Regions from separate parts of the Streptomyces sp. NPDC019443 genome, predicted to be linked through region 3. Evidence: riboswitches for the same ligand, from Rfam matches in the RefSeq annotation. Region 3 holds a riboswitch; each other region holds the start of a gene.
The links. A riboswitch is a leader RNA that binds a small molecule or an ion and turns the genes downstream of it on or off. The one in region 3 is predicted to bind cyclic di-AMP.

Region 1 (3,871 bases), on a different contig from region 3:
CAGCAAGAATCCCGCGCATCACGACGAGCCCGCCCACGCCAAGGGGAAGACGGGCATCCCCGGCGAGCGCAAGGCCGAGCTGATGACCCATCTGCTGAACATCGACCCGCCGGACCACACCCGGCTGCGGCGGCTGGTATCGAAGGCGTTCACCCCGCGCCGGGTTGCCGAATTCGCACCGCGCGTACAGGAGTTGACGGACCGGCTCATTGATGGGTTCGTGGAGAGGGGGGAGGCGGATCTTATTCATGAGTTCGCGTTCCCGCTCCCCATCTACGCCATCTGCGACTTGCTCGGCGTCCCGCGCGAGGACCAGGACGACTTCCGCGACTGGGCCGGGATGATGGTGCGACATTTCAAGCCGGGCCAGGGCGGCGGGCCGCGCGGCGGCGTCGCCCGCTCTGTGAAGAAGATGCGGGGCTATCTCGCGGAGTTGATCCACCGAAAGCGGGAGGAGCCCGGGGACGACCTGATCTCGGGGCTGATCCGGGCCAGCGACCACGGCGAGCACCTCACCGAGAACGAGGCCGCTGCCATGGCCTTCATCCTTCTCTTCGCGGGTTTTGAAACCACCGTGAACTTGATCGGCAATGGGGTATATGCCCTGCTTCGTAATCCGGAACAGCGGGAGCGGCTCCAGACGTCTCTCGCCGCCGACGAGACCGAGCTGCTGGCCACCGGTGTCGAAGAACTCCTGCGCTACGACGGGCCCGTGGAGCTCGCCACCTGGCGGTTCGCCACCGAGGCGCTCGTCATCGGCGGGCAGCGGATCGCGGCGGGCGATCCCGTACTCGTCGTACTCGCGGCCGCCGACCGGGACCCGGAGCGGTTCGCCGACCCGGACAGCCTCGATCTGTCCCGGCGCGACAACCAGCATCTCGGGTACGGGCACGGCATCCACTACTGCCTCGGCGCGCCCCTCGCGCGTCTCGAGGGGCAGACCGCGCTCGCCACGCTGCTCAGGAGAATGCCGGACTTGCGGCTTGCAGGCGATCCGGCCGATTTGCGGTGGCGTGGAGGTCTCATTATGCGCGGATTGCGCACTCTGCCGGTTGAGTTCACCGCTCGACAGATCTGACGCATTGTCAAGACTGTGACTTTCACGTGATCTCCGCTGCATCGACTTGTGACTTCCGTTCGAATGCGGCTACGTTCACCGTCGTCTCAGTAGTCACGTGAAAGGCAACCGCATGCGTTCCGGGAACGGGCGACACCGCCGACCTCGTCAGGCTCCTGCCATTGTTGTCGCGGCAGGGGTGACGGGATCGGCCATCGCCATCCCCCTTCTCGGCGCCGGTTCGGCCTCCGCCGCCGACGCCTCCACGTGGGACCGCGTCGCGGAGTGCGAGAGCGGCGGCATGTGGAGCGCCGACCTCGGCAACGGGCACTACGGCGGGCTGCAGTTCTCGCAGGAGACCTGGCAGGACTTCGGCGGTACGGACTACGCGGCCCGCGCCGACCTCGCCAGCCGCTCGCAGCAGATAGCGGTCGCCGAGAAGGTCCTCGACGCGCAGGGCCCCGCGGCGTGGCCCAGCTGCGGGGCACTCGCCGGCCTGAAGAACGACGGTGCCGCCACCGGCGTCGACCCGGGCATCGTGCCGTCGCCCGAGCAGAGCGACCCGGTCGAGTCGCTCATACCCACGAACCCCTCCGCCGAGCCCACCACTGCGGCGTCTGCCGAGCCGACCGCGGACCCGGCCGGGTCGGCCGAGCCCGCCGAGCCGGCGGCCACGGACGGGGCGCCGGGCGCCGACAGTGGCGGCGGCAAGCACCGTGGCGAGGCCGCCCCGGAGCAGACCGAGCCGGGCAATACGGACAATGAGCGCGAAGCGGGTCGGCATGCCTCGCGAGGTGACGGTTCGGCACGCGACAATGCGGGCAACCCGGATGAGGCGGGCGAGACGGGCAATGCGGACGCCGCGCCCGGTGAGTACACCGTCCGGCCGGGCGACAGTCTGTCGGCCATCGCCGACAAGCAGAAGCTCTCCGGCGGCTGGACCGAGCTCTATGAGGCCAACCAGGAGACCGTCGGTGCCGACCCCGACCTCATTCTTCCTGGCCAGAGCCTCGATCTGGGCCTGAAGTAGAGGCGATTCGCAGGCAGTTCACGGTCAGTTCGCGGGCTTATGTCCGAGTCTGTGCAAGTGAGACATGAGTCTCTTTGTCCCAACTGCCGTGACTTGCCCGGCGGAACCACTCATTCCGCCCCCCACCTGCGAAAACGGGTGTGACCGGAGTGGCGAGATGGGCGTTTTCTCCCCGATGTTCCTCCTTTGAACATCGGGGAGAGCTGTGTTTACGGTCTGAACCGCTCGCCACCGCGGGCGCCGCTGACCGTCACGCCAAATCCTGCCGACGGTTCGGGGGAGTAGTCGTCGCGCAGAGCGCCGAAGGCAGGAGCGGGGGACCCAAGGTAAGCGCCGGCCCCGGCCGTTGAGATCGACGGCTCCAACCGGCTTGGGGTGAAGCCGCGCGCAGGACGCGCGGCCGGGCAACTCGTCGGCCCGAACCCGACAGCTCACCTCGTAGGCGTCGGTGAGGAGAAGTTCCATGCTGTTTTCCAGCAAGGGCAAGCACCGTCGCCCGTCCAAGGCCACTCGTTTCGCCGCGATCGCCGGCGTCACCGGTGCGGCCGTCGCCGCCCCGCTCCTCGGCGCCACCTCGGCGTCCGCCGCGACCGCCTCCGAGTGGGACCAGGTCGCCCAGTGCGAGTCCGGCGGCAACTGGTCGATCAACACCGGCAACGGCTACTACGGCGGCCTGCAGTTCTCGGCCTCCACCTGGGCCGCGTACGGCGGCACGCAGTACGCCGCGAGCGCCGACCAGGCCTCCAAGTCCCAGCAGATAGCGGTCGCCGAGAAGGTCTTGGCCGGCCAGGGCAAGGGCGCGTGGCCGAACTGCGGCGTCAACCTGTCCAACGCCGCGTACGGCGGCGCCGCCGACGCCGGCACCACGCAGCCGGCGCAGCCGAAGCGTGCCGAGGTTCCCACCACCCGCTCCGAGCGCCCCGCCGCCCCGGCGAAGCCCGCCGCGAAGGCCAAGGGCTTCAAGAAGGGCGACGGCGAGTACAAGGTCAAGGCCGGCGACACCCTCGGCAAGATCGCCGAGACCGAGAAGGTCAAGGGCGGCTGGCAGAAGCTGTTCGACCTGAACAAGGACATCATCGACGACGCGGACGTCATCTACCCGGGCCAGCAGCTCCACCTGAGCTGACCCCGCTCCGCCCGAGCCGGCTGCCCCGGCTCCGCCCGAGCTGACCCCCGGGCCCCAGAGCACCCCGGTCCGGCGCGCTATCCCCCGTACGCGCCGGGCCGGGGTTCTGCCTTGTCACTGCCTGTTCATGCCCTTTTCCGTCCCAGCGGGCGGGCACCGGCCGACCGATGCCCCGGAGCCGGTTAGGCTCTTGCCGCAAGGCCACGGAGACCCTGCGCTGCCCTGCACTGCTTGTGTCCCACTGCTTGAGTCACATTTAGCGTCACATCCCAGAAGGAGATGCTCGTGCCGTCCATCGACGTCGTCGTAGCCCGGGAAATCCTGGACTCCCGAGGCAACCCCACGGTCGAGGTCGAGGTTGGCCTCGACGACGGCAGCACGGGTCGTGCTGCTGTTCCGTCCGGCGCCTCCACCGGTGCGTTCGAGGCTCTTGAGCTCCGCGACGGTGACCAGAACCGCTACCAGGGCAAGGGCGTCGAGAAGGCCGTCCTCGCCGTCATCGAGCAGATCGGCCCGGAGCTCGTCGGGTACGACGCCACCGAGCAGCGCCTGATCGACCAGGCGATGTTCGACCTGGACGCCACCCCGGACAAGTCCTCGCTCGGCGCCAACGCGATCCTCGGCGTCTCCCTCGCCGTGGCGCACGCCGCCTCCGAGG
Region 2 (3,871 bases), on a different contig from region 3:
CCCGACAACAGGGCAGTGCTGGTCTACGAGCCCATCTCGGCCGACGACGGCGAGGGCGACGACAGCGACGAGACCGACGAGCACGAGGGGACCGACCAGTGAGCGACGCTGCCGTGACCATGCAGTTCCACCCGCAGCCGGCCGCCGGAGAGGCCCGGCCCTGGGCGTTCCCCGCCCCCGAGCGCGGCACGCTGGACAACGGGCTCACGGTGCTGCGCTGCCACCGTCCCGGCCAGCAGGTGGTGGCTGTCGAGATCTGCCTCGACGCGCCGCTGGACGCCGAGCCGGAGGGCCTCGACGGCGTCGCCACGATCATGGCGCGCGCCCTGTCGGAGGGCACCGACAAGCACTCCGCGGAGGATTTCGCGGCCGAGCTGGAGCGCTGCGGAGCGACACTCGACTCGCACGCCGACCACCCCGGCGTCCGCGTCTCCCTGGAGGTCCCGGTCTCCCGGCTGCCCAAGGCGCTCGGCCTGCTCGCCGACGCGCTGCGCGCACCCGCCTTCGCCGACAGCGAGGTGGAGCGGCTCGTACGCAACCGTCTCGACGAGATCCCGCACGAGACGGCCAATCCGGGCCGCCGTGCCGCCAAGGAGCTTTCCAAGCAGCTCTTTCCGGCCTCCCTGCGCATGTCGCGCCCCCGTCAGGGCACGGAGGAGACGGTGGCCCGGATCGACTCCGCGGCCGTGCGGGGCTTCTATGAGGCGCATGTGCGGCCCGCCACGGCCACCGCGGTGATCGTCGGCGACCTCACCGGGGTCGACCTGGACGCCGTGCTGGCCGACACCCTCGGCACCTGGAAGGGCGACAGCGCCACGCCCCGTCCCGTACCGCCGATCACGGCCGACGACACGGGCCGCGTGGTCGTCGTGGACCGGCCGGGCGCCGTGCAGACGCAGCTGCTGATCGGCCGCATCGGGGCGGACCGCCACGACCGCGTCTGGCCCGCGCAGGTGCTCGGCGCGTACTGCCTGGGCGGCACCCTCACCTCCCGCCTGGACCGCGTACTGCGCGAGGAAAAGGGCTACACCTACGGCGTGCGGGCCTTCGGCCAGGTCCTGCGGTCCGCCCCCGACGGTTCGGGCGCCGCGATGCTCGCCGTCAGCGGCTCGGTGGACACCCCCAACACCGGACCGGCGCTGGAGGACCTCTGGAAGGTGCTGCGCACGCTCGCGGCCGAGGGGCTCACCGACGCCGAGCGGGATGTCGCCGTGCAGAACCTGGTGGGCGTCGCCCCGCTGAAGTTCGAGACGGCGGCGTCCGTCGCGGGCACGCTCGCCGATCAGGTCGAGCAGTCCCTCCCGGACGACTACCAGGCGCAGTTGTATGTACGGCTGGCCGAGACCGGCACCGTGGAGGCGACGGCCGCGGCCGTCAACGCCTTCCCGGTGGACCGGCTTGTCACGGTGCTCGTCGGCGACGCCTCGCAGATCGAGGAGCCGGTCAGGGCACTGGGCATCGGTGAAGTGACCGTTGTCACGGGCTGATTGACCGCAAGACGATCCGTCATACCTGGCAAACAACTTAAAACAGACAAGCGGAACCCCGGCCTCCAAAGCGACGCCGGGGTTCTGTCTTATGCCCGGTTTGTTGGAGAGGCTGCCTGTCTGCCCTGTGGCATGCACTACAAAAGGGCCTGTCTGTTTGGTGAATGAAAGATGCCCCGCCTAGCGTCGGTCCGGCTGTCCGCCAGTTGCCCGCCGCACCCGCGGCATCGGACAGTCATCGCCGAGTCCCCGTCAGGCGCGAGCCTGGGGAGCCGGGGACCCAATCAGTCCCTGGGGTGAATCGGACGCCTTCGCACCGTGCGGAGGGGCCCGTAGGAGACCTTCCTGCTCCGAACCCGTCAGCTAACCCGGTAGGCGAGAAGGAAGGAAAGGATCAGCCACTACATGGCGTTCACCCGTGCCACCGGGAAGCACCGTGCCCCGAGCCGTCTGACGCGCAAGAGCGCGAGCATGGCGGGCGTCGCGGCCCTTGCCACCACCGGCGTCATCGGAACCCTCGCTTCCCCGGCGCTCGCCGCCGAGCCCGGTGCCACCGCGGTCGAGGACACCGGCCTGACCCAGATCGTGGCCGCCGACTCGCTCGCCGACCAGATCGCCGACCAGGCCGCCGCCCAGAAGCAGGAGGCCGCAGAGGCCGCCGCCAAGGCGAAGGCCGAGGCTGAGGCCAAGCGCAAGGCCGAGGCCCGCGCCAAGGCTGCCCGCGAGGCCAAGGAGCGCGCCGCCCGTGAGGCCGAGCGCAAGCGCCTCAACTCCTTCGTCTCGCCGATCTCCGGCTCGTACGTCTCCACCGGCTACAAGACCGGCGGCGCCGTCTGGTCCTCCGGCAGCCACACAGGCATCGACTTCCATGCGGCGTCCGGCACCACCGTGCACGCGGTCGGCTCCGGCACCGTCGTCGAGGCCGGCTGGGGCGGCGCGTACGGCAACAACGTCGTGATCAAGATGAACGACGGCTCGTACACGCAATACGGCCATCTCTCGTCGATCAGCGTCTCAGTGGGTCAGAGCGTCACCCCTGGCCAGCGGATCGGCCTCTCAGGCGCGACCGGCAACACCACCGGGCCACACCTCCACTTCGAAGCCCGCACCAGCCCGGAGTACGGCTCCGACATCAACCCGGTCGCGTACCTGCGCGCGCACGGCGTCGGCGTCTGAGCGACACCCGAGTGGACGAAGGCCCCGGCCGCCGCCGGGGCCTTCGGTGTTCGGTCCTCTGGCCAAAAGATATCCATGAATTTCCAGGTGCCATCGGAAAATCCGGCCCACTGCAATAGAGTCACCGAACAGGCGTCAATCGGCTGCGTTTCGCGCGGATTAAAGCGGAGGTTCGGTCATGCGCATTCCCGCGCACTCGGTATGCACGGCGATCCGCGACGACATCGTCTCCGGTGTATTCGAGCGCGGCAGCCGGCTCACCGAGGAGCAGCTGGCGCGCCGCTACGGCGTCTCCCGGGTCCCCGTGCGCGAGGCCCTGCGCACGCTGGAGTCCGAGGGTTTCGTCACCACTCGCCGGCACGCCGGCGCCTGCGTCGCCGAGCCCACCGAGCAGGAGGCGGCCGACCTGCTGGAGGTCCGGATGCTGCTGGAGCCGCTGGGCGCTGCCCGGGCCGCCAAGCGCCGTACGGAAGCGCACCTCAAAGTCCTGCGTGGTCTGGTCAGGCTGGGGCAGGAGCGGGCCCGCCGTGGCCAGGGCGAGGATCTGCGCTCGCTGGGCGGCTGGTTCCACGAGACGCTCGCCCAGGCCTCCGGCAGCCCCGGTCTGACCGCCCTGCTCACCCAGCTGCGGCACAAGATCACCTGGATGTACGCCGTCGACCAGCCCGCCAAGCCCATCGAGTCCTGGGCCGAGCACGGCGCGATCGTGGACGCCGTGGCGCGCGGCGATGTGGAACGGGCGCGGGCGCTGACCGCCCTGCATGCCGAGCGGGCCACGGCCGCGCACCGGCTGCGCGGTCCCGAGCGGGTGAGGACTTCGCAACATGCCGTAAACACCGCGAGCGCCCGTAATTAACAGCCGCACCGTATACAAAGAGAAGATATTCGTGGGGCGGATTTTATGCTGCCCGAATTCATGGTGCCCGGACCGCAAAAAGCGGAGCCGCGGTCTCCCGAATTCGGGATGCCGCGGCTCCGTCGTTGAGCAATTCGACTGGCAGGTTCAGACGGTCTCGGGAAGCTCTTCGAGCCCCTCGGCAACCAGCTTGGCCAGACGGTCCAGGGCGGCGTCGGCGCCGTCCGCCTCGGAAGCGAGCACGATCTCCTCGCCGCCCTGAGCGCCCAGGCCGAGCACCGCGAGCATGGAGGCGGCATTGACCGGGTTGCCGTCAGCCTTGGCGATCGTCACCGGGACGCCGGCGGCCGTG
Region 3 (3,871 bases):
CACCGTCCGGCTGATCGTCTCCGAACTCGCCACCAACGCCGTTCAGCACACCTTCGGCCAGTCGCCCACCTTCACCGTGGACCTGCGCCTCGAGCGGGACGAGGAGCTGCGCATCGGTGTCACCGACAGTCACCCCCGCTGGCCGCAGCGGCTGCCCGCCGCCGTCCGCCAGGACAACGGCCGCGGCATGGTCATCATCCGCAGCCTCACCGCGGAGTGCGGCGGACAGCTCCTGGTCACCCCGACCCCGGAGGGCGGCAAGACCGTCTGGATCGTCCTGCCGTGGACCGTACCGGTGCGGACCTGATCACGGCCCGGCGGTCAGTTTCCCGCGCGACCGAACGCGCCGCGCAGCAGAGCCCGCAGTGACTCGGCAGCCGGCCCCGACTCCTCGCCGCGGTGTGCCACCGAGATCGTCCGCCGGAACGCCGCCGGTTCCAACTGCCGTACGCCGAGCGGTGTCGCGGCCATCGCGGCGACCATCTCCGGCACAACCGCCACCCCGAGCCCCGCGCTGACGAGCGCGCACACCAGCGCATAGCCCGGCGACTCGCAGACCACGGCGGGACTCGCCCCCGCCTGAGCCAAGGCACCCTCGACCCCCTTGCGCGACGGATGCGAAGGAGCGCTGCTGATAAGCGGCTGGCCCGCCAGCCCGGCCACCGGCAGTCGGCCCGAGCCGCCCGCGAGCGCATGGCCGGGCGCCGTGACCAGAACCAACTCCTCCACCAGCAGTGGATCCAGCACCACACCTGCGGGCAGCGGCGCCGATTCGCCCGGTTCGTACGCATGGGTCAACGCCAGATCCACATCGCCCGCCGCCACGGCCAGGACCCCGGCCGGTGGTTCGTACTCCGCGACGGTGAGCTCCACATCCGGATGCGCACGGCGAAACGCGCTCAGGACCGGCGGCAGCAGATGGATGCCGACCGTCGTGAAGGTGCCCACCCGCAGCCGCCCGCCGGACAGACCTGCCAGCCGCGCCAGCTCGTGCCGCGCCTGCTCCATCTCGTCCAGCACCCGGCGGGCCCGCGTCGCCAGCAGCTCGCCCGCGGCCGTCAGCCGCGCCCCGCGGTGGTGGCGCACCAGCAGCGCCGCCCCCGCCTCGCGCTCCAGCTTGGCAAGTTGCTGCGAGAGCGCGGGCGCGGTATAGCCCAGACGGGCTGCGGCCCGGGTGATCGAACCGGCCTCGGCGACCGCCACCAGCGCCGCCAGCCGTGTCGGGTCGTACATGGCACCCCTTAAGCATTGCTTTGGGCAGACCTAGAAGATTGCAAGTACACGCTAAGGCCCGCTCCGGTCCAGGATGGCTGCCATGGACGCACAACTCGTCGCCTTCACCGGGGTCGCCGCGGGCATGGTCGCCATGCCGGGCGCGGACTTCACCGTCGTCGTACGCAACGCCCTCGCCTCCCGGCGCGCGGGCGTGGCCTGTGCCGTCGGCGTCGCCGGGGGACTGCTCGTGCACACCGCGCTCGCGGTGGCGGGGCTCGCGGCGGTCCTGGTGGCGGTGCCGGTGCTGTTCCGCACGCTGCAGATCGTGGGCGGCGCCTATGTGCTCTACCTGGGGGTACGGGCGGTGCGCGGCGCGCTGCGTCCGGCGCTCGCCGGGCCGGACCTGGAGCGCGAGGCGGGCGACGGCGTCGGACGCAGTCTGCGGCAGGGCTTCCTCACCAACGTCCTCAATCCGAAGGCGCCGGTCCTCTTCCTCAGCCTGCTACCGCAGTTCGTGCCGGACGGTGCGCCGGTGCTGCCGCGCACCTTGCTGCTTGCCGCGATCGTCGTCGTCCTGGCGCTGTTCTGGTTCCCGGCGGTCGCGCTGCTGGTGGACCGGCTCGGGACGTGGCTGCGGCGGCCGCGCACCACCCGCGCCGTGGAAGGCGTCACCGGCGGGGCACTCACCGCGCTGGGCGTGACCCTGCTGGCCGAGCCGCTGGCGCACTGACGCGGTGTGGCGCACCGGGAGCGTGTCCGGTGCGCCACCGGGGCCGTCAGCGCACCCGGCCGTACCAGACGCGCTTGGTCCAGATCTTCTCGAGTTTCACCCAGGAGCCCGACTTGGGCGAGTGCCAGATCTTGCCGCTGCCGGCGTAGATCCCCACGTGGTAGACGCTGCTGCCGGAGTGGAAGAAGACCAGATCCCCTCGCTGGCGCGAGGACGCCGAGACATGGCGGGTCTTGTTGAACTGCTGCTGGGCGGTGCGTGGGAGCTTCTTGCCCGCCTTCTTGTACGAATAGAGCGTCAGCCCCGAGCAGTCGAACCGGGATGGACCCGACGCGCCGTACTTGTACGGCGCTCCCTTCTTCGAAGAGGCAACCTGAAGTGCCTTGTTGGCGTGGGCCGTAGCCGCGAGTGCCTCGGAAGCGGCGCCCGGCACCAGCACTGAGCCGCCGACGGCGGCGAGGGTCAGGGCCGATACGGCGCCTGCCCGGGTCAGCAGAAACGGGACGTGAATCTGCGCAGCCATGCGCAACCCTTCGTCAGCCGCCTGTGAAGGATGACCTGTCGGGTTCGGACGGACGAAGATGCCCGGCCGCGGAATGCGGCTTCACCCCGAGGGACGACCGGACTGTCCGGATGTCCCGTACTGCTTGGGTCCTCCACTCCTGCCGGTGCACTTCTGTCGACCAGACATCCGGAGCGGCGGCAGGACTCGGCGTCCGCCCGGACCGCCCCGCCAGGGATGGCGGGGGCTTGTCGTCCCAGGGATCTTGACCCACATCACGCCGGAATTCCGAGCCGAAACGGCGGTATGTGAGGTTCGACACCACTGACCTGTTCGGGTGGACAGAGTTGATTTGGGGCCCGGCTACGGACACCTGAGGACTCCCGCACCAGCAGCGGAACAGCCCATTCCGCCAGATCGGTAGTCGTGGTGCGCAACTTCTCCGTAGTAGTTCAGGAGACCGCAACTACACCGAATGGGGGACGACTGCAGGTACCCCAATGGCCGTTGACGGAAGCGGAGGATTCGTCAACTCATGGAGGCGGGCGGCATTGTCACCCGGCGCGCCCTGCGTTCGCCGTCGAGAACCCTGAGCGCCTCGGCGAGGGTCGACGCATGGACCTCGCTCTCGCCGCGCATATGCATCAGCGTCAGGGCGTCCTTGAGCGCGGTGGCCCGGCCGACCAATGCCTGTGCCGCACGCAGCGCTCCATAGGTGTGCGTTGAGCGGGCCGGATTGATCCGTCCCAGGAGATCGAGGACTTCGAGATAGCTGTCGATGAACTCGCACTCGGCGCGGGTCAGCGCCGGCAGCGGCGGCAGTTCGGGTAGCGGCATCGGGCGTTCACCTGGAACCGGGGGCGGAGAGTGACGTCTTGCGGTTCTTGATCACGTGGTCGACCAGTCCGTAGGCCTTGGCGTCCTGCGCCGCGAAGATCTTGTCGCGCTCCAGGTCGGCGGCGATCCGCTCCGGACTCTGGCCGGTGTGGCGTACGAGCATCCCGGCGAGTTGGGCGCGCAGCCGCAGCAACTCCTGTGCCTGGATCTCCAGATCGGACGGCTGGCCCTGCAACGGCTCCTCGAACGCGGGCTGCTGGACGACAATCCGGGCGCCGGGCAGCGCCATCCGCTTGCCGGGGGCGCCGGCGGCGAGCAGCAGGGCGGCGGTCGATGCTGCCTGCCCCAGACAGGTCGTCTCCACGTCGCAGGTGACCACCTGCATCGTGTCGTAGATGGCGGACATGGCGCTCAGCGAGCCGCCGGGGGAGTTGATGTAGAGGGAGATGTCCCGGTCCGGGGCGGCGTACTCGAGGTGCAGGAACTGCGCGATCACATCGTTGGCCGCGGTGTCGTCGACGACGGTGCCGAGGAAGATGATCCGCTCGTCGAGCAGCTTGGAGTACGGATCAAGGGTGCGGGATCCG

Region 1: linked by a shared signal. The riboswitch ahead of ACH492_RS14875 (transglycosylase family protein) and the one ahead of ACH492_RS14105 (C40 family peptidase) in region 3 are both predicted to bind cyclic di-AMP.
Region 2: linked by a shared signal. The riboswitch ahead of ACH492_RS29965 (M23 family metallopeptidase) and the one ahead of ACH492_RS14105 (C40 family peptidase) in region 3 are both predicted to bind cyclic di-AMP.

Annotation. Positions count from the first base shown of each region.
Region 1 is NZ_JBIRYJ010000004.1:145,440-149,310, reverse strand. Features, by position in the region: gene ACH492_RS14885 (cytochrome P450) at 1-1,078, shown strand, start outside; gene ACH492_RS14880 (transglycosylase family protein) at 1,191-2,087, shown strand; cyclic di-AMP (ydaO/yuaA leader) riboswitch at 2,376-2,547, shown strand; gene ACH492_RS14875 (transglycosylase family protein) at 2,551-3,213, shown strand; gene eno (phosphopyruvate hydratase) at 3,499-3,871, shown strand, end outside.
Region 2 is NZ_JBIRYJ010000012.1:120,131-124,001, forward strand. Features, by position in the region: gene ACH492_RS29955 (M16 family metallopeptidase) at 1-102, shown strand, start outside; gene ACH492_RS29960 (M16 family metallopeptidase) at 120-1,487, shown strand; cyclic di-AMP (ydaO/yuaA leader) riboswitch at 1,717-1,880, shown strand; gene ACH492_RS29965 (M23 family metallopeptidase) at 1,893-2,663, shown strand; gene ACH492_RS29970 (GntR family transcriptional regulator) at 2,842-3,519, shown strand; gene ACH492_RS29975 (HPr family phosphocarrier protein) at 3,667-3,871, opposite strand, start outside.
Region 3 is NZ_JBIRYJ010000003.1:814,089-817,959, reverse strand. Features, by position in the region: gene ACH492_RS14120 (ATP-binding protein) at 1-307, shown strand, start outside; gene ACH492_RS14115 (LysR family transcriptional regulator) at 322-1,233, opposite strand; gene ACH492_RS14110 (LysE family translocator) at 1,316-1,945, shown strand; gene ACH492_RS14105 (C40 family peptidase) at 1,992-2,468, opposite strand; cyclic di-AMP (ydaO/yuaA leader) riboswitch at 2,471-2,657, opposite strand; gene ACH492_RS14100 (hypothetical protein) at 2,976-3,284, opposite strand; gene ACH492_RS14095 (ATP-dependent Clp protease proteolytic subunit) at 3,292-3,871, opposite strand, start outside.